One region of the Pseudomonas serbiensis genome, then DNA from elsewhere that is predicted to be linked to it. Evidence: riboswitches for the same ligand, from Rfam matches in the RefSeq annotation. Region 1 holds a riboswitch; each other region holds the start of a gene.

Region 1 (7,804 bases):
CATCGAGCCTTGCGCTGATCGGCTGGCTGACCAATCTGGTGCTGATCCCGGTGGTGTGTTTCTACCTGCTGCGTGACTGGGACCTGATGATGGGCAAGGTCCGTGGCCTGCTGCCTCGTCATCGTGAGGATCAGGTCGTGAAACTGGCCGGCGAATGCCATGAGGTGCTGGGTGCGTTCATTCGTGGCCAGTTGCTGGTGATGGTCGGTCTGGGTGTGATCTACGCGGCTGGCCTTATGCTGGTCGGTCTTGAGCTTGGACTTCTGATCGGCGTGATCGCTGGGCTTGCGGCCATCGTGCCTTATATGGGCTTTGTGATCGGTATCGGTGCTGCACTGGTTGCCGGGTTGTTCCAGTTCGGCGGCGAGCTGTATCCGCTGCTGGGCATCGTTGCCGTGTTCATGATTGGCCAGATGCTCGAAGGCATGGTGCTCACGCCGTTGCTGGTGGGCGACCGGATCGGTCTGCATCCGGTGGCAGTGATCTTTGCGATTCTGGCCGGTGGCGAGCTATTCGGTTTTACCGGCATTCTGCTGGCGTTGCCGGTAGCGGCAGTGATCATGGTGCTGGTGCGTCATATTCATGACATTTATAAGAGCTCCGAAGTCTACGGCGGCATGGAAGACCCTGATCTATAGAGCTTTGTCGTTCTCCTGAATCCGGCGCTCAGACATTTTCGCCAACAGGGTCATGCAGGCCCGGTTGGCGAAGGTTTGTAGCGCCAAAGCGCAAGTCTTTGATTTTGCTTGGGGTATGGCGCATTGTGCCGTCGCCGTCACGGGTATAAACTTTGCGCACTTTCCCAGAGGCCCTTAGCGGTTCGCCTGAACCGTGTCAGCCAGCATGAAACCGATTCAGCTGCCCCTGAGTGTTCGTCTGCGTGATGACGCCACTTTCATCAATTACTATCCCGGCGCCAATGCTGCGGCACTCGGCTATGTCGAGCGCCTGTGCGAGGCCGATGCGGGGTGGACGGAAAGCCTGATCTATCTGTGGGGCAAGGATGGCGTGGGTCGTACGCACTTGCTTCAGGCTGCGTGCCTGCGCTTCGAGCAGATGGGTGAGCCTTCGGTGTATCTGCCCCTGGCCGAAGTGATCGATGAAGGCGTCGAGCTGTTCGATCACCTTGAGCAGTACGAGCTGGTTTGCCTGGACGACCTGCAAGCGGTAGTGGGGAAGCCGGAGTGGGAAGAAGCGTTGTTTCATCTGTTCAACCGTTTGCGTGACAGCGGGCGTCGCCTGCTGATCGCCGCCTCCCAGTCGCCACGCGAGTTGCCGGTCAAGCTGCCTGACCTCAAATCCCGACTGACCATGGCGCTGGTGTTCCAGATGCGCCCTCTGTCCGATGAGGACAAGCTGCGCGCCCTGCAACTGCGTGCTTCCCGTCGCGGCCTGCACCTGACCGACGAAGTCGGGCATTTCATCCTCACCCGCGGCACGCGCAGCATGAGCGCCTTGTTCGAGTTGCTGGAGCGTCTTGATCAGGCCTCTCTTCAGGAAAAGCGCAAGCTGACCATTCCCTTCTTGAAGGAAACCCTGGGTTGGTAGATCAGGCCTTGCTGATGCAGACGGCGGCAGCACTGCGCCATGCTCAGCGGATCCTGGTGATTACCGGCGCGGGGCTTTCGGCTGATTCGGGTCTGCCGACCTATCGCGGTGTTGGCGGGCTGTATAACGGCAAGACCGATGATGGCCTGCCGATCGAGGTGGCCTTGTCGGGGCCGATGCTGCGCCGTGATCCCGAACTGTGCTGGAAGTACATTGCCGAGCTGGGCAAGGCCTGTCTTGGCGGGCAGCCCAATGCTGCGCATTACGCCATTGCTCAATTGCAGAGGATCAAGCCCGAATGCTGGGTGCTGACCCAGAACGTCGATGGCTATCATCGCGCCGCAGGCAGCCCGCCTGAGCGCCTGATCGAGATCCACGGGCAAATTGCTCCACTTTTTTGCCAGGCCTGTGGCGAAAAAGACCCTCATTTGAGTGAACACCTGCAACGTCCGTTGCCGCCCTTGTGCGAGAAATGTAGTGGCGTTTTGCGACCGTCCGTCGTGCTGTTTCAGGAGATGTTGCCGGAGCAAGCTCTTGAAACACTTTATGAGGAGATGGCCAAAGGCTTTGATGCAGTGCTGAGCATTGGCACCACCGCCAGCTTCCCCTATATCCACGAACCTGTGCTGCGCACCCGTATTTGCGGGGGATTCACCGCAGAAATCAATCCGGCGGCCACCGATCACAGCGCGCAGATGGACGTTTTTCTGAAGTGCCGAGCGGCACATGTCATGGAAAAACTCATAAGTCACATTTGATTCGATTGAATTTGCAAATCATCTTGATAGCGGGCATAGTCTCGCCTTCTTAACAGTTCAGCCACGGTCGTGCCCATGCAAGTAGTTCGCTTCGCACCCCTCGTGCCCCTCGCACTCGTTACTTTTTTGTTTGGTTGCTCTGCCAATTTACCGGTATCTCAAGAGCAACAACCGCAGTACACGAATTCCACCAGCTCGCAGTCTGCTGCTCGCCGTGCAGACGCAGCCATGTTGCAGGAAGAACTCGCCACCGAAGACGAACTGGCCGGTTTTGCTGACAACAAGCCTTACCAGTTGCCGGTTCTGGCCGACAGCATCCTTGAGCGTGGCAAGTCCCTGATCGGTACGCGCTACCGTTTCGGTGGTTCTTCGACCACTTCGGGTTTCGATTGCAGCGGTTTCATCGGTTATCTGTTCCGCGAAGAGGCTGGCATGAGCCTGCCGCGTTCCACTCGCGAAATGATCAACGTGAATGCGCCTCTGGTTTCGCGTAATGACCTCAAGCCCGGTGACCTGCTGTTCTTCAGCACCCGTGGTCGCGGTCGTGTGAGCCACGCAGCCATTTACCTGGGTGACGATCAGTTCATCCATTCCAGCAGCCGCCGCAGTGGTGGTGTGCGCATCGACAGCCTCGATGACGCTTACTGGAGCAAGACCTTCATCGAAGCCAAGCGTGCTCTGGCAATGGCTCCTTCCAGTGAGCCGGCCCAGACCACTGCAATGACATCGACTACAATCAAGCGCCATAAATGATGTGATACGCAGACAGGCATGAGCCTGTCTGCCTTTTTCGATTCTCGGCAGCGTAGGCCGCATCCAGATCAGGTTGTTGTGGTTATGTCGATTACGTTACGTCTGGCGGTCATCTCCATCGCTGCGTTGCTGGGTGCTTGTGCCAGCTCGCCACCTCCTCAGTCCCGTGTCGTTCAACGCCCGGTGCTTTCTGCTCCCCCGCAAGTTCTCTCCCAGGCTGCCGAAGACGTACTGTTCCGTGCGCTTGGGCTGGTCGGCACGCCTTATCGCTGGGGTGGCAACACGCCGGATTCGGGGTTCGATTGCAGTGGCCTGATCGGCTATGTGTATCGTGACGCGGCGGGTATCTCGTTGCCGCGCTCCACCCGCGACATGATCGTGATGGGTGCGCCGAATGTCGGGCGTGAACAACTGCAATCCGGTGATCTGGTGTTCTTCGCAACATCGGGTGGCTCGCAGGTTTCCCATGCGGGCATCTATGTCGGAGAGGGGCGCTTCGTGCATGCCCCGGCGACCGGTGGCACGGTGAAGCTGGACAGCCTGGACAAGCCGTATTGGCAAAAGGCCTATCTCAACGCCAAGCGCGTGATCCAGCCCTCGAACCTGGCGCAGAACGCACAACTGCATAATTAACACCCGCGTAGGAGCGAATTCATTCGCGAGACGTCATTGAAGGCCTATACATTTTCTTCGGATGTACAGGCCTCTCGCGAATAAATTCGCTCCTACTCAGCCTGTTTTCAACGCGGCATGACCGAGCGCAGAGCCTCTACCGGGGCGTGGGTCATTTCACCGACGTTACCCGCCAGATCTTGTTGCCCACATCATCCGCTACCAACAACCCGCCATGCTGGTCATTGACCACACCCACCGGGCGCCCCTGGGCTTTTTCGTCTGCACTCAGGAAGCCGGTCAGTACATCCACTGGTGCGCCAGTGGGTTTGCCGCCGCTGAAGGGGATGAACACCACTTTATAGCCGCTGTGTGGCTTGCGATTCCATGAGCCGTGCTGGCCGATGAACAGGCCTTCGTTGAACGGCGCCGCCAGTGTCTTGCCATCGGCGAACACCAGCCCCAGCGATGCCGTGTGCGGACCGACCGCGTAATCCGGGGAGATGGCCTTGGCGACCAGTTCCGGTTTCTGGGGTTTGACCCGCACATCTACATTCTGGCCGTAATAGCTGTAGGGCCAGCCATAGAAGCCGCCATCCTGAACCGAGGTGACGTAGTCAGGCACCAGATCGCTGCCGATCTCGTCGCGCTCGTTGACGGCTGTCCACAATTTGCCGGTGTGCGGTTCCCAGTCCATGCCATTGGGGTTGCGCAGGCCCGAGGCGAAAATCCGGTGCTGGCCGGTGGCAGCGTCCACTTCCCAGATCGCGGCGCGGCCTTCTTCCTGATCCATGCCGTTTTCGCCCACATTGCTGTTGGAGCCGACCGTCACATACAGCTTGCTGCCGTCCTTGCTGGCAATCACGTTCTTGGTCCAATGATGGTTGAGCGTGCCGCCAGGCAAGTCGACGACCTTGGTCGGCTGGGCGCTGATGGAGGTCTGGCCGGTTTCATAGGGGAAGCTGATCAGGCGGTCGGTGTCGGCTATGTAGAGCTTGTTGCCGACCAGGGTGATGCCGAAGGGCGAGTTGAGGTTTTGCAGAAAGGCCGTGCGGGTCTCGGCCACGCCGTCGTGGTCTTTGTCGCGTAGCAGGGTGATACGGTTGGCGCTGGGTACGCCAGCCCCGGCACGGTTCATGACCTTTTCCATGACCCAGCCGCGTATGCCTCTGGAGTCGTCGGGTTTGGGCGGTGCATTGGTTTCCGCAACCAGCACGTCGCCATTGGGCAGCACGTACAGCCAGCGCGGGTGATCCAGCCCTTCGGCAAAAGCCGCGACCTGAGTGCCGGGCGCTGCGACCGGTTTGGCGTTCTTTTCCCAGCCCACGGCGGGCGCGATATTGACGGTTGGGATCAGGGTCTTGTTCGGCTCGGGCAGCCTGGGCGAAGGGCCGGTGCCATCCGAGACTTGCAGTGTCGAGGACTCGCCGCAGGCTACAAGGCCCCCGGCAACCAGAAGCAGCAAGGCAAGCTGTGGTTTAAGTGTGAACATGCCGATCTCCATAACGGTCAGTGGTCAGTTAAAAGATAGGAGATACCTGCACTGTCGAGGTTCAATCCTGTTGTGTCGATTGACGCTCCCACCCCAACCCTCTACCCTTCGCGGCTTGTTTCAGGTGCTTTGCAGTCCTCGATTGGCAAAGTGAAACAGGGAAGCCGGTGAGGAGGCATTGCAACTCCGATCCCGGCGCTGCCCCCGCAACGGTAAATGAGTCAAGACTGCGCTCGATGCCACTGTGTCCCAGGACACGGGAAGGCGCGCAGAGAAGGCAGATGCCTGCTCATGAGCCCGGAGACCGGCCTGATCCACTCAACAGCATCACGGCGGGCGATGCTCTGCGCAGGGCTTTGCCGTGCTGTCTGATGCTGTCCTTCCGTCTGCTTTCGCGTGCCCTCAAGCGGAGAGCTGAGATGAACGAATCCCCCGAACGTGACGAACGTCATCTGGCGCGCATGCTGCGCAAGAAGGCGGTAATTGACGAGCGTATTGCCAACGCTCCCAACGAGTGTGGCTTGCTGCTGGTATTGACCGGCAATGGCAAGGGTAAAAGCAGCTCTGCATTCGGCATGCTCGCCCGGGCCATGGGGCACGACATGCAGTGCGGCGTGGTGCAGTTCATCAAAGGCCGCAACAGCACTGGCGAAGAACTGTTCTTCCGGCGTTTCCCCGAGCAGGTGCGTTACCACGTGATGGGCGAGGGTTTCACCTGGGAAACCCAGGATCGTCAGCGTGATATCGCTGCCGCTGAAGCCGCCTGGGAAGTTTCCCGTGAAATGCTTCGCGACCCGAGCATCGGGCTGGTGATCCTCGATGAGCTGAATATCGCCCTCAAGCACGGCTATCTGGATCTGGAACAAGTACTGAGTGACCTGCAAGCCCGTCCACCGATGCAGCATGTGGTGGTGACTGGCCGTGGCGCCAAACCCGAATTGATCGATCTGTCCGATACCGTTTCCGAGATCGGCGTAGTCAAGCATGCGTTCCAGGCCGGAATTCGTGCGCAAAAAGGCATCGAGTTGTGAGTAAACCGTTATGAGAGCGCCGCGTCATTGCCCGGCAGTATTGATTGCCGCGCCCGCGTCCGGGCAGGGCAAGACCACGGTCACCGCTGCGCTGGCACGCTTGCACCGTAATCAGGGCCGCAAGGTCCGTGTGTTCAAGTGCGGGCCTGACTTTCTGGACCCGATGATTCTGGAGCGGGCCAGCGGCGCGCCGGTCTATCAACTGGATCTATGGATGGTGGGTGCCGACGAAAGCCGACGCTTGTTGTGGGAAGCGGCCGATGAGGCAGACCTGATCCTGATCGAAGGTGTGATGGGGCTGTTCGACGGCACGCCATCCAGTGCCGATCTGGCTCGTCATTTCGGCGTTCCGGTGCTGGGCGTGATCGATGGCACGGCCATGGCCCAGACCTTCGGGGCGCTGGCTTTGGGGTTGGCGCGTTACCAGCCGGACTTGCCGTTCGCCGGGGTACTGGCCAATCGGGTCGGCACCGTGCGTCATGCGCAACTGCTCGAAGGCAGCCTGACTGAAGGCCTGCGCTGGTATGGCGCGCTGTCCCGTGAAACCGGTATCGAATTGCCCAGCCGTCATCTGGGGCTGGTGCAGGCCAGTGAACTCAACGATCTGGACCTGCGTCTGGATGCCGCCGCCGATGCGCTGGCCAGCACCTGTGAAGTGGCCTTGCCGCCCGCTGTGACTTTCAATGCGCCGGATCCGGTGCCTGCCGAACCTTTATTGGCTGGCGTGCGTATCGCGATTGCTCGTGACGAGGCCTTTGCCTTTGCCTATGGTGCGAGCCTTGACCTGCTGCGAGCCATGGGGGCGGAGCTGTCGTTCTTCTCGCCGATCCGCGATAGCCGGTTGCCCGAGGCCGACAGCCTGTATCTCCCTGGCGGTTACCCGGAGCTGCACCATGCTGCTCTGGCCGAAAACGCTCCGATGCTGACGGCGATTCGTGCCCATCATCAGGCGGGTAAGCCGATCCTGGCCGAGTGCGGCGGCATGTTGTATCTGCTCGATGCCCTGACCGATGTCGAAGGGCAGCGGGCAGAACTGGTAGGCTTGCTGAATGGCGAGGCGGTGATGCAAAAGCGTCTGGCGGCGTTGGCGTTGCAAGCGGTCGAGCTGCCTGAAGGCTTGCTGCGCGGACACACCTATCACCATTCCCTGACCAGCACCGAGTTGCAGCCCATTGCCCGTGGCGTCAGCCCCAATGGCGGACGAGGCGCAGAGGCGGTGTACCGCGATGGGCGCCTGACAGCTTCTTACGTTCACTTCTATTTCCCTTCCAATCCCCAGGCGGTTGCGGCGCTGTTTACACCATGACCGATCAAGCGTTCAGCCCCCAGGAGCGGGAAGCGGTATATCGGGCGATTGCCGAGCGTCGTGACATGCGTCATTTCAGTGGCGGCAGCGTGGCGCCTGAACTGCTTGCACGTTTGCTTGAGGCGGCGCATCAGGCGCCCAGTGTCGGTTTGATGCAACCCTGGCGTTTTATCCGCATCAGCGACCCGGCATTACGGGTGAAGATGCAGGCTCAGGTGGAGGAGGAGCGGGTGCGTACCGCCGAGGCCCTGGGCGAGCGTGCCGACGAATTCATGAAGCTCAAGGTCGAGGGCATCAGCGATTG
Region 2 (7,804 bases), on a different contig from region 1:
CGGGATCGTCGCAACGCTTATGAAAACCTGCGCCGCGACAGCTACGCCAGCATGACGCCACCCAGTTGGTCGACGCTGTGGGCCGGCAACGATAACTCGCTGCTGACAGTATTCCGCCACTTCGACAGCGCATCGGTGACCAAAGGGTTGATCGGCGATGTGCCGCACTCGCTATGGTTGTTCGATTACCCGTTGCTGGAGCGCACCTATTACCAGTTGGCGGTGAACTTCGATGTCTACGGCAATATTTCCCATCAGGCCCAGACCCGGCTGTATTTCGATCTGATCCGCAACGGCGCGGAAATCAATTTCATGCGTCTGATGCCTGCCGACAAGCGCGAGAAGATGCTGGGCGACCTGTATCAGGACTCCGGCAAATTCAAGATGTGGCTGGACTACCAGAGCATCGATGACGACACTCCAAGCGGCCTGAGGCTTGACGAGCGCCACCCTCGTCAGGACTTCTCCCGGCAGTTGATTCAGCGCTCCGGCACCCTCAACGCCGCGCCGGACCCGATCAACCGCTGCATGGGGGCTTATTGCTCGCGCCCCGGCATCAGCCCCGCTTTTGCCCAGGCAGAGCAGTCTCTCAGTCGACTGGTTTCAAGGCCTGCCGCTGGCCTCAAGGTCATCGATCAGTTGCCCGAAGCGACCATGCTGCGCATCGAAGACGCCAGCGGCAAGCGTGTGATGTACAGCATGCTGCGCAACCGCGCCCACAGTAACGTTGCCTTCCTGCTGGGCGAGTCCTATCGCTACCAGCCGGGTCTGGACACCCTGACCATTTACCCGGGCGTGCTCAGCAGTTATCCGAACTTCATGTTCAATATCCCGGCTGGCGAAGTGTCCGGGTTTGTCGACGCCATGCAGCAGGTCAAGGATCAGGACGGGTTCGAGAAGATCGTGCAGCGCTGGGGTGTGCGCCGCACTCATCCGCTGTTCTGGACCTATTTCCATGACATCAGCCGCTATATCCAGGAGACCGAGCCGCGAGAGAGCGGGGTGCTGGATATGAATCGCTACGAAAACCTCTGAATGTCGTTGCAGGCCACGTTTGACGTGGCCTGCCGCCACTACTGTTTCCTGAACGAAACAGGATTTTCCTGATCTTTTTTGTCATCTCACTGTCCGACCTCATGCGTGTCCGGCTCGCTTCGTGTCCGGGCTTCTGGTTGAAAAGGCAGGTGACAAGAGGTTTTTGGATGTTGATTTCGGTTCAGGCTTTACGGGCTTTCGCCGCGTGGGTTGTTGTGTGTCATCACTTCATGCAGATTTTTTTCGATTTCAAGGCCAGCGGTCCCGTTGGCGAATTCTTTGTTTCCAAGGGCGCCGTGGGCGTCGATATCTTCTTTGTCATCAGCGGGCTGGTGATTTACCTCTCGACCCATGACAGCGACATGCCCGCCGGGCGTTTTATCCTGCACCGCCTGATCCGCATCGTGCCGGCTTACTGGCTGTACACCGCTGCCATGGGGCTGTTGCTGCTGGTTGCGGCGCCCTGGCTTCCCCATCAGGTAATCGGCTGGCAGAACTTCTTCCTTTCGTTGCTTTTCATTCCTTCGGAAAATCCCGGTGGCTACGGCTTGTATCCGACGCTGAACGTCGGCTGGACCCTGAACTACGAGATGCTGTTTTATGTGCTGTTCTCCATGGTCTTTCTGTTCGAGCAGCGCCATCGGCCCTTGATCATCGCCGCCGCGCTGTTTGTCGTGACCGAGATTCTGGCTCGCAGTGGTTTGATCAGCCGCTTCTACGGCAACGACATCGTCTACGAATTCCTGTTGGGGATCGGTATCGGCATGCTGTATCGCCGGGGCTTGATCAAGGAAGGGTTATGGTTGCCATTGGCCGGGATTGTGGCGGGAATGCTGCTGATCCATCACCTGACCAACGAGCAACGCCTGCTGAACTGGGGGCTGCCAAGTGCCTTGATCGTGCTGTGCGCCATTTCGCTGGAGCCTTACTTGCGCGGCAGCCGGATGCTCAAGACTCTGGGCGACTGTTCCTACTCGGTATATCTGCTGCATGTTCTGGTGCTCTACGGTGGCTTGCTCATGGCGCAGCGCTTTGCCTTGAGCCCGTATCTGGTGTTTGCCTTCTGTGTGCCGATCATCGCCATTGGCGCATGGGGCAGCTATGAGTGGATCGAGAAGGGCTTGTATCGCCGAATGCGCCGCAGTCTGGATGCCCGCCAGCAAGGAAGAGAATCGGTTGCGCTTTCCTGACAAAAACACTAGGACTTTGTATGCGCATCCGATTGGCGTAAACTGCCGCCAAGTCTGCGAGGAATGTTCATGACCGCTATCACTATTACCGATGCTGCCCACGATTATCTGGCCGATCTGCTGGAAAAGCAGAATACCCCGGGTATCGGCATCCGAGTGTTTATCACCCAGCCTGGCACCCAGTACGCTGAAACCTGCATTGCCTACTGCAAGCCGGGCGAAGAAAAACCTGAAGACAAGGCCATTGGCCTGAAGAGCTTCACCGCCTGGATCGATGGTTTCAGCGAAGCTTTTCTGGATGACGCCGTTGTCGATTACGCAACGGATCGCATGGGTGGCCAGTTGACCATCAAGGCGCCAAACGCCAAAGTTCCGATGGTCAATGCCGACAGCCCGATCAACGAGCGCATCAACTACTACCTGCAAACCGAGATCAATCCGGGGCTCGCCAGCCACGGTGGTCAGGTGACCCTGATCGACGTGATCGAGGAAGAGGAGCGCAATATCGCCGTCCTGCAGTTCGGCGGTGGTTGCCAGGGCTGCGGTCAGGCCGATGTCACCTTGAAGGAAGGCATCGAGCGCACCTTGCTCGAACGCATCCCCGAGCTGGCCGGTGTGCGTGATGTGACTGACCATACCCAGAAAGAAAACGCTTACTACTGAGTTGTTTTCTTCGCGAGTGAACCCGCTCCTTATTCCGTGGGAGCGAATTCATTCGCGAAACTCTTCATTCAAGGCCTGAACAAATGCGCATGCCCGGCCCGATACAGCGATGACTCGCCAAACGTATCGTCTGCCAGTACGCGACCAACCAGTATCAGTGCCGTACGCCTGAAGCCTTTCTCCTGCACCTTGTCGTGAATGTCGGCCAGCGTGCCCAAAACCCAGTCCTGATCCGGCCAGCTTGCGCGATGCACCACGGCTATGGGGCAGTCGGGGCCGTAATGCGGCGTCAGCTCTTCCACTATTTTCTGCAGATTATTGACCCCCAGATGAATGGCCATGGTGGCGCGATGCTGTGCCAGGCTTGCCAGCTCCTCGCCAAGTGGCATTGAGGTCTTGTCGGCATAGCGGGTCAGGATCACGCTCTGGGAAATGTCCGGCAGTGTCAGTTCGGTGCCCAGCAGTGCTGCGCAGGCCGCCGTGGCTGTTACGCCGGGGATGATCTCGAAGGGAATTCCCAGCTCGCGCAGGCAACGAATCTGTTCGCCAATCGCACCGTACAGGCTCGGGTCACCGGAATGCACGCGGGCCACATCCCGGCCCTGTTCATGAGCAGATTTCATCAAGGCAATGATCTGCTCCAGGTGCAACTCGGCACTATTGACCACCTGAATGGCCCGATTGCCATCCAGCACCGCGACTGGCACCAGTGAACCCGCGTAAATGATGACCGGGCAGCTGTTGATCAGTCGTTGGCCTTTGACGGTGATGAGGTCCGGGTCGCCTGGGCCTGCACCGATGAAAAAGACGGTCAATGGATTCTCCTGAATCGAGCGGGATAAATGAGCAGCGGATTATCAACCCTGCCCAGGGGCGCGTGCCAAGGCAAATGTTGCCCTGATGTTTTTCTGGCGTTCGATCACCAGTGTTGCAGGGCTGTTGCCCAACTGGCTGGCCAGTGCCAGCGCTGCACTTTCGGCAACGCCGTGGCAGCCGGTGTGCTGGAACGTCGTTGGCGAGCGATGGGTCAGTTGCGGTTCGTATCGTGCCAGTTGAGAGGCATCGAAGAAAATCAGCGGTACTGACAGGTATTCAGCCAGCTCCAGCAAGCCCGGCTCGTCCTGCTTGAGGTCGATGGAGGCGAGGGCGGTAATGGCTCCGATCTCCAGAGCGTGGGCTTTCAGGCTGCTTTCGATCAGCTCCAGCAGGTGCGTGGATGGGCAGCCACGCTGGCAGCCCAGGCCTGCCACAAGGACAGGACGGGGCTGTGCGGGGGTGTGATCAGGCGTGCAGGTCGGCATTGTTGCGACGGAACAGCCAGGCGCTGATCAGGCCCAGAGCAATCCAGAACAGTGCGTTGGTCAGCAGCGAAGCCATGATGAACTGTGATTCCAGTGCTTCAGGAGCCAGACTCTCGTGGGTCAGCGGCTGTGGTGCGCCAATCAGGTGCGGCACTACCAGAATGGCCGCGCCCAGCACTTTGAACAGCCAGTTCTGGCCGAAGGCGATCAGGGCCAGCCCGGCAGCCGTGGAAGCCGCAGTCCCGATCCACCAGTATTGGCGCAGGTTCAGGTCGGCGGCCGCAGTGCCCGGCAGTTCGGGCGGCAGCCCCAGCGTTGGTGCCAGAACGAAAACCGCAAAACCGGCCAGCCCCCATAGCGCGCCCTGGGAGGTGCGGCCCGGTGCGCGCAGGGTGTAGAGCGCGACCAGCATCAAGGCAAAACCGACTGCGACCACCAGATTGCCACCGGTTGTGGAGAGGATGCGCTGCCAGCCGTCTTCCGGTTCCCAGGCCTCTTCGTCGTGACTGTGTCCGGCGGCTGCGCCTTCGGCATGATCATGTTCATGCACGTGCTCGGCAGGTGCTTTTTCGTAGGTTTCGGCCTGAAGAATCAGCGGCGCGACCCAGAAGCTTTGCAGCAAGGTCAGCAGCAGTGCCGCCAGCAGACCGCTGAAGCCTGCGGTCTGGATGATTCGCTTGAACATGGCGTCAGGTCTCAATGGCAAGGGAAGGCGGCGCTGTGGCGGGTGTCGTGCGCGGCGTTGTGAACGGCGGCGATGTGCGAGAAACCGGCGAAATACACCAGGCACGCACCAAGAATCGCAGCGCTGATGGCGGCGGTCAGGCGTTGGGTCTGGGTGGATGTGGCTGTGCTCGACTGGCTGCTGCTGATGGTGGACATGGCGCTTCCCTCTGGTTTCGACAGGCGGGCATGCGCACAGGAACCTTCTGACGGGCGCCAGGAGGTTTCAACTGCGCCCGCCCACCGCGGGTGTGTCATTGAGTCAGTATCGGGCCGGTCTCCGGGCTCGCGAGGGGCGTTGATGTGCAGCGTTCAACACCTTCAGGATCACCTTCCCATGCCGTGGCACAGTGGTTCTGACCCTCTCTCGCTTACCGTTGCGGGGGCAGCGCCGGACTTGCTCATGCGTGAATGAGCGCACCGGTTTCCCGTTTCACCCCGTGAAGGGCACCCGTAACAAGTTGTAATAGGAGAGCATGGCAGCCACTGAACGTCAATCTGAACGATTGACCTGCCCTCGACCACTGCGTAGCCTTGCGCACTTGAGGTTCTCTGCCTTCTGCAGGAGGGTAGAGCTAAGACGGGAATGCGGTCCAAGCCGCAGCTGCCCCCGCAACTGTAAACGGTGATGTTCATTGCATGGCCACTGCGCAAGCGGGAAGGCGCGATGAATGCCTGTCGGCCAGCACCGCCGATACGCCGCCGTCAGCCAGGAGACCTGCCTCGAACCGGGCCACAGGCCCACGAATTCTCACTACAACCGGGCGGGGTGATCCGGTGGCGAATCGATCCGTGCGCAGCGCACGGTTCTCGTCCTGCTTGCCCGCCGTATTGCCAAAGGGCATCCGATGAAAACACTGGCCAAACTTCCCGTCACCATCGTTACCGGTTTCCTGGGGTCGGGTAAAACCACCTTGTTGCGGCATATGCTCGATAACGCCGAAGGGCGTCGTATCGCGGTGATCGTCAACGAGTTCGGCGAGCTGGGCATCGACGGCGAAATCCTCAAGCAATGCACCATCGGTTGCACCGAAGAAGAAGCCACTGGTCGTGTCTACGAACTGGCCAATGGCTGCCTGTGCTGCACGGTGCAGGAAGAGTTCTTCCCGGTGATGCGCGAATTGGTGTCGCGTCGCGCCGACCTGGACCACATCCTTATCGAAACCTCGGGTCTGGCGTTGCCAAAACCGCTGGTCCAGGCTTTCCAGTGGCCGGAAATCCGCAATGCCTGCACCGTCGATGCGGTCATAACCGTGGTCGACAGCCCGGCCGTTGCCGCAGGCACTTTCGCGGCTTTCCCGGATCAAGTGGACGCCCAGCGCAAGCTCGACCCGAATCTGGATCATGAGTCCCCGCTGCATGAACTGTTTGCTGATCAGTTGGCCAGTGCCGACCTGGTGATCCTCAACAAGGCCGACATGATCGATCCCGAAGGTCTGGCGGCGGTACGTGCCGAAGTTGCCGAAGAACTGCCGCCAGCGGTCAAGGTCATCGAGGCCAGCAATGGCCGTCTGCCAATCAATGTACTGCTGGGCATTGGCGCGGAGTCGGAACTGCATATCGACAGCCGCAAGACTCACCATGACCATCATGACGACGATGATCATGATGACCACGATCACGATGTATTCGATTCGATCTCCATCAAGCTGCCGCCAGCCGAAGAGGCCTTCCTGCTGAACGTGCTGAACCGCATGGTCGTTCAGCACGGTATCCTGCGCGTCAAAGGTTTTGCCGCGATTCCCGGCAAGCCGATGCGTCTCTTGATTCAGGGTGTGGGCACTCGTTTCGACAAGCACTTTGACCGTGCATGGAAGGCTGATGAAGAGCGTGCCACCCATCTGGTATTGATTGGCCAGGAACTCGATGCTGCCGCGCTGGAAAAGCAACTCTACGATGAGCTTGAGTCTGAAGTTCATACAGCGCTGCGAGCCCAACTTTAACGTTACGAGTCTTGCCTGACCCATGCATTTACTGAAAACCCAGCCGGGCGGTTTCGTCCCCGACGACAGCATTGCCGACCTGGGGCAGACCCCGGCCGAGCTGGTGATTCTCTGTAGCGGCGATTCGAGCCTGGCCTTGCTGGCCGAAGCCGCGCAGCAACTGCCCGACGATTACCCGAGCCTGCGTCTGGCCAACCCGATGCAGGTGCAGAATCACGCTTCGGTGGACTTGTACGTCGATGAAGTGTTGCGTCACGCCAGGGTCATTCTGATTTCCCTGCATGGCGGCATCGGCTACTGGCGTTATGGCGTCGAGCGCTTGATGGAGCTTGCTGCCCGTGGCGTGCAAGTGATTCTGGTGCCGGGCGATGATCGTCCCGATCCGGAATTGAGCGACCTGAGCACCGTGCCCGCAGAAGCGCGGGACCGGCTCTGGCAGTTCTTGCGTCAGGGCGGGCTGCAAAACGCACTGGATCTTTATCGCTGCCTGGCAAGTAGCTGGCTTGAGCGCGACTATCCATGGGGCGAGCCCCGGCCATTGCCGCGTACGGCGATCTACCATCCACATAAACCCGGTGCCGCGCTGACTGACTGGCAGGCTGACTGGATTGCCGGGCAGCCGGTGGTTGCGCTGCTGTTCTACCGCTCCCACTTGCAGGCCGCCAATACCGGTTTCATCGATGTGTTCTGTGAGCGCTTGCAGGCCGAAGGGCTCAACCCCTTGCCGGTTGCGCTGGCCAGTCTCAAGGAGCCGGGTTGCCTGACCATGGTCGAGGACTGGCTGGATGAAGTCGAAGCCGAACTGATCCTCAACACCACAGGCTTTGCCCAGTCCAGCCCGGAAGCGCCGCATCTGCGACCGTTTCGCCGCAATGTGCCGGTCATCCAGGCCATTTGCGCCCAGGACAACCAGCCCGCCTGGCAGGCCAGCGAGCAAGGGCTGGGCGCT
Region 3 (7,804 bases), on a different contig from region 1:
GAGAAAAACCGGCCCTTTGGAGGTGCCGCCGCGCATCAGGACGCAGGGAATCGGTTGCATGATTTCGGACTCTTGTTGATCAATTGGGGTAATTGATGTGTTGAAAGCAAGAGTCCCATGGATTTTTAAGCGTATCCAATGCAAAGATCGTAGCTATTATTCCACTTTGGTAAATAATAACTCGCTGGTCTTGAAGGCCCATCGCAATCCACCAAAAGGAAAATAATGTGGAATATGAGCTGCAAGATATTCGATCGTTCGTGAAAATCGCTGAACTTGGCAGCTTCCATGAAGCCGCTGAAGTGCTGCATATTTCCCAGCCAGCGCTCACCCGGCGAATCAAGAAGCTGGAGCAGGGTCTGGGCACCTCATTGCTGGATCGCACCACTCGCCGGGTCAGCCTGACCAGTGTCGGCCGCGATTTTTTCCCCAAGGCGCGACGGCTTCTGGATGATTTCGAGGACTCGATTCTCAATATCAGGGAGCTGGCAGAGCGCCAGATTGGCCAGGTGACTCTTGCCTGTATTCCCACGGCTGCTTTCTACTTTCTGCCTTCCGTGATCCGCCTGTACAACGAGCGTTACCCCAAGATTCGCATCCGCCTGCTGGACCTCAGTGCCAATGAAGGTCTGGAAGCCGTGTTGCGAGGGGAGGCTGATTTCGGCATCAACATGATGAGCGGGCAACACCCGGATATCGAGTTCGTGCCGCTGGTCAAAGAGCCTTTCGTGCTCGCCTGTCGGCGCGATCATGAACTGGCAAAGCGGGAGTCGGTTGCCTGGATCGAACTCAGTGAATATCGCCTGATCGGTGTTGGCCGCCTGAGCGGCAACCGGATGATTCTCGACCATGCGCTGGCCGGGTTGAGCTGGCGGCCAAAGTGGTTCTATGAAGTGCAGCACCTGTCGACATCGCTGGGCATGGTCGAAGCGGGGCTTGGAATATCCGCCATGCCCAGCCTGGCGATGCCGGCTGAAGGGCATCCGACCCTGGTCAGCGTTCCGCTGGTAGATCCGGTGGTTGACCGGACTCTGGGCCTGGTTTCCCGGCGTGGCGCGTCACTGTCACCTGCTGCCGAAAAGTTCGTGGCGATGCTGCTGGAGCAATGGCCTCAGTAAGGATTCAGCCAAGGCGCGGTTTACCCGCGTAGGAGCGAATTCATTCGCGAAGCGGTGTTCGTGGTCAGCAAGGCCGCAGACGCAGTATCCGTGCACCATCGAAAGGATCGGTCAGCCAGTGGGCCCTGACGCCGAAAGTGCTATGCAAACGCTCGGGTGTCAGCACATCCACAGGCTTGCCCAGTGCAACCATCTGACCGTTTTCCATCACTGCCACACGGTCGCAATCCAGCGCCTGATTGAGGTCGTGCAAGGCAATGACGGTGGTGACAGGCAAAGACCTGATCAGCCCCAGAATCGACAGTTGATGCTGGATATCCAGATGGTTGGTCGGCTCGTCCAGTAACAGGATCTGCGGCCGTTGCGCCAGTGCCCGGGCGATATGGGTGCGCTGGCGTTCGCCGCCGGACAGGGTATGCCAGGCGCGCTTGATCAGGTGCAGCATCCCGACATCCTGCAAGGCCTGACGGACGATGGCGTCGTCGCTGTCGCTCCAGGGTTCCAGCGCCGACAGCCAGGGCGTGCGGCCCAGTTCGACGGCGTCCAGTACGGTGATTGCGTCGCTGGTTTCGGCCTGTTGTTCGACTACCGCCAACAGTTGGGCGATATCGCGGCGCTTCATACTGGCCAGTGCCTGCCCATTGAGCTGCACCTGACCGCTGGACGGCGATTGAAGGCCTGACAGCAGCTTGAGCAGTGTCGACTTCCCCGAACCGTTGGGACCGACAATGCCAAGGGTTTCACCCGGCGCAATGCTCAGATTCACGTCCTTGAGCAAGGCCTTGTCCTTGAGCGAGTAGCCAAGCCCTGAGCAATGCAGTACCGGCGTGCCGAGGATGGGCGAAAAGGCATTCATCGTGTGGTTTTCCCCCGGATAAGAATCATCGCGAAAACGGGTGCGCCGATCAGTGCGGTGATGACACCAATCGGCAAGACCTGGCCCTTGATCAGGGTGCGGGACAGGATGTCGGCGGCAATCAGAAACAGTGCGCCGCACAAGGCGCTGAGCGGCACCAGCCGGGCATGGCGGACGCCGGCGACCATGCGCACGGCATGGGGAATCACCAGCCCGACAAAACCGATGGAGCCGACAATGGATACCATCACGGCCGTAACCAGCGCTGCCGAAGCGATCAGCACGATTTGCACGCGCCGTACCGGGATGCCGAGGGACGCTGCCGAATCGCTGCCGAAGGTGAATGCATCCAGTGCGCGCCGATGCCAAAGGCAGACCAGCAAGCCGATCAGCACCACCGGCACCGCCAGCCATACCGAATGCCAGCGCACGCCACTGAGGTTACCCAACAGCCAGAACATGATGCCTCGTGCCTGCTCGGCGCTGGCGGATTTGGTGATGAGAAACGAGGTCAGGGCATTGAAAAGCTGCGACCCGGCGATCCCGGCCAGAATGATATGCCCGGCTGCGGTCGGGCCATGGGAAGAACGGGCGAGCAGGGCGACCAGCGAGAAGGCCGCCACCGCTCCGGCGAAGGCTCCCGCCGACATGGAAATGGCTCCGGCGCCCAGGCCCAGAATCGCCACCAGCACAGCGCCCGTCGAGGCGCCGGCGGAGATGCCCAGCAGATAGGGATCGGCCAGCGGATTACGCAGCAACGATTGCAGCACCACACCGGAAATCGCCAGCCCCGCGCCACAGGCCGCCGCCACGATGGAGCGGGTCAGCCGGTAGTTCCAGACAATCCCTTCATCGATGGGGTCGAGCACATAGCCGGCAGCCCACAGTTTGTTCGCCAGCACCTGGAAGACCACAGGCAGGCTGATGCTGGTTTCACCGATGGCAGCGCCCGCAACAATGGCCAGCAGTAGAACCGCTGTAACCCAGAGCGTGTGGCCGAGCGCGGTGACCAGTTTCATTGGCCGGCGTTGTAGCGATTGGCGGCTTCGGCCAGTTCTTCTATGCCAGTGAACAGCCGGATGCTGGCCTGCATGGCATCGGCATCGATGATCACGATACGGTCATGCTTGACCGCCTCCATGTTGCGGGTCACCGGGTCGGATTTAAGGAATTCGAGTTTCTTGCGGTAATCGTCGGCCGGAAAGCGACGGCGATCCATGCGCGCGATCACCAGAATGTCCGGGTTGGCCTTGGCGATGGTTTCCCAGCCCACGGTCGGCCATTCTTCGTCGGATTCGACGATATTGCGCATGCCCAGGTTATTGAGCATGAAGTCCGGAATGCCTTTGCGGCCTGCCACATAAGGGTCGATGTTGATATCTGCGCTGGAGAACCAGAACACTGCGGACACATCCCGCTCCTTGTTCTGTTTGACGTTGGCGACCGCATGGGCCAGACGACTGCGCAGTTCTGCAACCAGTTGCTGACCGCGATCCTGTACGTCGAATATCCGGGCCAGTTGTTCGATGCTCTTGTAGATGGTGTCGATGCGGAAGGGCTCCAGGCGCGTGCCGTCGGCACCTACCAGATTGTCCTTGCCTTCGCAGTCGGACGGCATGATGTAGGTCGGGATCTTCAAGTCATGAAACTGCTGGCGGGTGCCGACCACGCCCTGAGCGCCCACCATCCATTCAAGCTGGACGGCCACCAGCTCCGGGCGCTTGCCGATGACGGCCTCGAAACTCGGGTCGTTGTCCGCCAGGCGCTCGACCTTGTCGTTCTGCGCCTTGAAGCGCGGCAGCACATCGTTGAACCACAGCGAAGTACCCACCAGCTTGTCGCCCAGCCCCAGTTCGTAGAGCATTTCGGTCCCGGACTGGCCGATGGTCACTGCCTTGCGCGGCGCATGCTCGAACGTCAGCTTCATGCCACAGTTTTCGACAGTGAGCGGGTATTGAGTGGGAGCGGCAAGGCTCAGGGTGGACAGGCTCAGACCGGCGATGAGTGTGGCAAGGCGAGGCAGTGACATGTAATGCGATCTCCGTTTCGTACGTGCAGGGCGCAATGTACAGACAGGAAACACATCCCCGGCACTGCACGGAAGGCAGGGCAAGGCAGCCATGAACCGGCGCGCGGATGTCCTTCCCGGACACCCCGCCGGTCAGTAAAGTTGCAGGTCGGTAGGTCTCCTGACTGGCACGTCATTGCTTTGCTCCAGCCTTCCCGGAAATCACCAGTGGCTGTCATGGAGTTGGCTCGATGCCTACAGTTGCGGGGGCAGTTTCGTTTGAGCCGCGCAGGTGCGAGGCTCTCGAATTCCCTGTTAGTTCCTCTCGGAAACCGACGGGGCGCGATGGTAAACGATAAGCCTTTTAGTGGCTAATCCTTTGCGCGAAAGCGCTGGAGGCAGTTGATCAGGTGCAGGCGCATCGCCGCCCTGGCCGCATCGCGATCCTGATGGGCGATGGCCGAGTAGATCTGCTCCTGTTCGCGCTGCTGGATATCCGGGTCATCCATGAGTTGAAATGACGGCACATTGCCGAAACCGACCCGTGCGCGAGGCAGGATGCTGTTGCCCAGTTGGGTCATGACATCGGTAAAGAAGCTGTTGGCAGTACATTGCACGATACTGCGATGAAACTCGAAATCGGCCTGGGTCGTATCGGTTTCGTTCTGGTCGCAGCGATGCAGCTCGTCCAGCGCCTTGCGTATGGCTTCAAGCTGCTCCGGTGTACGCCGTTGGGCGGCGAGGGCGGCGGACTCGGGCTCAAGGCTCAGGCGCAGCTCTATGATGGCTGCTGCATCGGGAGGGCTGCCGGAGATGGCTTCCGGAATCTGGAAGTCCCGGGGGCGCGAAGCATCGACCACGAAGGTTCCGATGCCATGGCGGGTTTCCACCAGCCCTTCGGCCTGCAAGCGCGACATCGCCTCGCGAACCACTGTGCGGCTGACACCGGTTTCCCGGATGATGACCTGCTCGGTCGGCAGCTTTTCACCGCTCTTGATCTCGCCTTCGCGGATCTTGCGCGAGAACTCGGCGACCAGTTGCTGGGTCAGGCTGGAGCGGCGTCCTGTAGGGGATGACGGGTGTTCCATGGGCGGGCTGATCGGGTCCGGGTCGGGTTGCTGAGTATAACCGCAGTAATGGTGTGTTTTGTGTCGGTATCGCAGCCTATACTGCGGCATTCGATCGAATTGAGGCTGCAATGTCGGACAACGTCGTTTCCTCGCAGAAAAACCATCGCCGTCTGGCTGAAACACTGGTCGACCGCTTTGCCCAGCGCATGCGCGATGGCGTGCTGCAGCGTGGCGAGAAGCTGCCTTCCGAGATCAATATCATGGAGGCCGAAGGGGTCAGCCGCACGGTGGTGCGCGATGCGTTGTCGCGGATGCAGGCGGCAGGGCTTGTCGAGACGCGCCACGGGGTCGGCACCTTTGTGCTGGACATGCCGCCACCTGAAGGTTTTTCGGTCGGGCCGGCGACCATTGCGACTGTGTCCGATGTGCTTAATCTGCTGGAGTTTCGTATCAGCCTTGAAGTCGAAGCGGCCGGGCTGGCGGCGCAACGTCGCAGTCCTGAAGCCTTGCTGGAGCTCAAGCGTGCCTTCGATGCGTTGCTTGAAGGCCCTGAAAAGTCCGGGACCACGATCAATGCCGACTTCCAGTTTCACCTCAAGATCGCCAAGGCTTCGGGTAATGCCTACCTGATCGACATCATGAAACACCTGGGCACCAAACTGATCCCGCGTACCCGCATGAATTCCGCCTACACCGGGCAAAGTGATCGCAGTGCCTACCTGGCCGGGATCAACGCCGAGCATCGACAGATCTACAACGCGATTGCCGAAGGCAATGTGGATGCGGCCCGTTCAGCCATGTACCTGCACCTCAACGGCAGCCGCATCAGGTTGCGGCGTACTCATAGCGAGTAGGGTTTGTTCGCGAATGAATTCGCTCCTACACCGCGGTAGGAGCGAATTTATTCGCGAAAGGATCACATAAAGTTGTACTGAATCCCCACTCGCAACCTCAGCTGGCGTTTGTCATCCTCGGAATCGACCTTGATATCGCCGATCTCGAAGAACGGCACCCATTGTTTGCTCCAGCGATACTTGAACGCCGCATTCTGTTCGTAATCGCTGGTGCCGTTGTCGTAACGGATATAGTCGGCATCGAAATAGGTGAGCTGGTACTCGTAAGTCCATGGTCCCTTGGTCGAGTAGTTGATCCAGATGTCATAGCGGTTGATCGACTGGTTGTCCATCGAGTTGTCGGGCATGGATTCGTTGATCCTGTCCCGGTCCAGCTTGATCGAGTCATAGCGGTAACGGCCTGAAATGCTCAGCGCATCGTTCACCTTGTAACCGACCTTGATGCCCGTCTTGTAAGACGTGGACTTCTCGATGCTTTCCAGTGCCAGGGAAGGCGTCACGGTCCATCTGTCGTTGAGTTTGTGCTGATAGCTGATCGTCAGTTCATGGCCGTTGCCGACGGTATTGTCGAAGGCCACATCCTGACGGTCACCCGCGGTCTTGTACTTCAGCTCACCTTCAAACCCCCAGCCACTGTCCAGGCGTGTGCCGAACTTGACCCGGTCGGAGTGCATGCGGGTGCTTTCCGCGTATTGATGTCGATAGTTGATATAGCCGCTGTCGGCATAGCTCCAGGCAGATGGCAACAGGGCGGACAGGGAGAGCAGAGCGATTGATTTTTTCATTTTTTTATTCTTGTTTGATTGAAGTTCTGGGTGTGTTGGAGCAAATCGCAGGCAGCCGAATCCCGTAGCCGTCATGGCCTGGGGTCACGCTGTCAGCGGGGTTCGGTTTTTCAGGCCGTCAGGCGACGACCGCTCAGCCGGTGAGGCGCACGTCCATGTCGCGGCTGGCCTGGATCAATAATCGGGAGTACTCGTGCTGCGCCTGATTGTTGACCAACTGGCTGCTGTCGAGGGTTTCCAGCACCTGGCCTTGCTGCATCACGGCAACCCGGTCGCACAGGTGCGCCACGACGCCCAGGTCGTGCGTCACCATCAGGTAGGTGAGGCCTTGTTGCTGTCGCAGGTCGGCCAGCAGATTGAGGATTTCGGCCTGAACGGAAACGTCCAGCGCCGAGGTGGGTTCATCCAGCAGCAGGACGCGGGGTTCCAGGATCAATGCCCGGGCGATGGCGACACGCTGGCGCTGACCACCGGACAGTTGATGCGGATAGCGAAAGCGGAAGCTTTCATTGAGACCAACCCGTGACAGCACTTCGCAGACTCTTCTGTCGCGCTCGCCGATGCGATGGATGCTCAGGGGCTCCTTGAGCGCTGCATCGATGGTGTGGCGCGGGTGCAGCGAAGCATAGGGGTCCTGAAAGACCATCTGCACGGTCCGGTAATGACTGGCGTCCAGATGACGGCTTACCGCCCGGCCGGCCACGCTCAGGCTGCCGGTCCAGTGCTGGTATTGCCCGGCCAGGCAGCGCAGGACCGTAGTCTTGCCCGAACCCGACTCGCCAACCAGCCCGAACGACTGGCCCTCTGCGACTTGCAGGTTAACGTCACGCAGCACCTGATTCAGTCCTGGACCAGTACCAAAACTCAGGTTCAGTGAATCGACTCTGATCATTGCCATGGGATCATTCTCAGTGGGTGAGCCAAAGGGGATCGCGTTGCAGGACCGGCAGGCTGGCGCGCGGACGATCCAGGCTGGGCAGGGCGGCGAGCAGGCCCTGGGTGTACGGGTGTCGGGCGTGGTCCAGTTCGCTGGCCGCCAGGGATTCAACGACTCGCCCGGCGTACATCACCAGCACCCGGTCGCAGAAGTGCCGCACCAGATTCAGGTCATGG

The links. Region 1 has a riboswitch for cobalamin ahead of cobO (cob(I)yrinic acid a,c-diamide adenosyltransferase). Riboswitches for the same ligand answer to the same signal wherever they lie in the genome.
Region 2: linked by a shared signal. The riboswitch ahead of Q6A51_RS02285 (CbtB domain-containing protein) and the one ahead of cobO (cob(I)yrinic acid a,c-diamide adenosyltransferase) in region 1 are both predicted to bind cobalamin.
Region 3: linked by a shared signal. The riboswitch ahead of Q6A51_RS01265 (ABC transporter substrate-binding protein) and the one ahead of cobO (cob(I)yrinic acid a,c-diamide adenosyltransferase) in region 1 are both predicted to bind cobalamin.

Annotation. Positions count from the first base shown of each region.
Region 1 is NZ_JAUQOO010000004.1:42,909-50,712, forward strand. Features, by position in the region: gene Q6A51_RS06790 (AI-2E family transporter) at 1-638, shown strand, start outside; gene hda (DnaA regulatory inactivator Hda) at 844-1,548, shown strand; gene Q6A51_RS06800 (NAD-dependent deacylase) at 1,542-2,306, shown strand; gene Q6A51_RS06805 (C40 family peptidase) at 2,382-3,059, shown strand; gene Q6A51_RS06810 (C40 family peptidase) at 3,144-3,692, shown strand; gene Q6A51_RS06815 (PQQ-dependent sugar dehydrogenase) at 3,844-5,163, opposite strand; cobalamin riboswitch at 5,269-5,490, shown strand; gene cobO (cob(I)yrinic acid a,c-diamide adenosyltransferase) at 5,583-6,194, shown strand; gene Q6A51_RS06825 (cobyrinate a,c-diamide synthase) at 6,205-7,500, shown strand; gene bluB (5,6-dimethylbenzimidazole synthase) at 7,497-7,804, shown strand, end outside.
Region 2 is NZ_JAUQOO010000001.1:514,612-522,415, forward strand. Features, by position in the region: gene Q6A51_RS02255 (fatty acid cis/trans isomerase) at 1-1,035, shown strand, start outside; gene Q6A51_RS02260 (acyltransferase family protein) at 1,203-2,225, shown strand; gene nfuA (Fe-S biogenesis protein NfuA) at 2,295-2,888, shown strand; gene cobM (precorrin-4 C(11)-methyltransferase) at 2,957-3,703, opposite strand; gene Q6A51_RS02275 (cobalamin biosynthesis protein) at 3,746-4,189, opposite strand; gene Q6A51_RS02280 (CbtA family protein) at 4,170-4,874, opposite strand; gene Q6A51_RS02285 (CbtB domain-containing protein) at 4,886-5,071, opposite strand; cobalamin riboswitch at 5,167-5,382, opposite strand; cobalamin riboswitch at 5,441-5,652, shown strand; gene cobW (cobalamin biosynthesis protein CobW) at 5,761-6,855, shown strand; gene cobN (cobaltochelatase subunit CobN) at 6,878-7,804, shown strand, end outside.
Region 3 is NZ_JAUQOO010000001.1:277,386-285,189, forward strand. Features, by position in the region: gene Q6A51_RS01245 (4-oxalomesaconate tautomerase) at 1-60, opposite strand, end outside; gene Q6A51_RS01250 (LysR family transcriptional regulator) at 228-1,118, shown strand; gene Q6A51_RS01255 (ABC transporter ATP-binding protein) at 1,183-1,974, opposite strand; gene Q6A51_RS01260 (FecCD family ABC transporter permease) at 1,971-2,993, opposite strand; gene Q6A51_RS01265 (ABC transporter substrate-binding protein) at 2,990-4,003, opposite strand; cobalamin riboswitch at 4,137-4,334, opposite strand; gene Q6A51_RS01270 (FadR/GntR family transcriptional regulator) at 4,354-5,070, opposite strand; gene Q6A51_RS01275 (FadR/GntR family transcriptional regulator) at 5,181-5,906, shown strand; gene Q6A51_RS01280 (oligogalacturonate-specific porin KdgM family protein) at 5,969-6,691, opposite strand; gene Q6A51_RS01285 (ABC transporter ATP-binding protein) at 6,825-7,589, opposite strand; gene Q6A51_RS01290 (ABC transporter ATP-binding protein) at 7,600-7,804, opposite strand, start outside.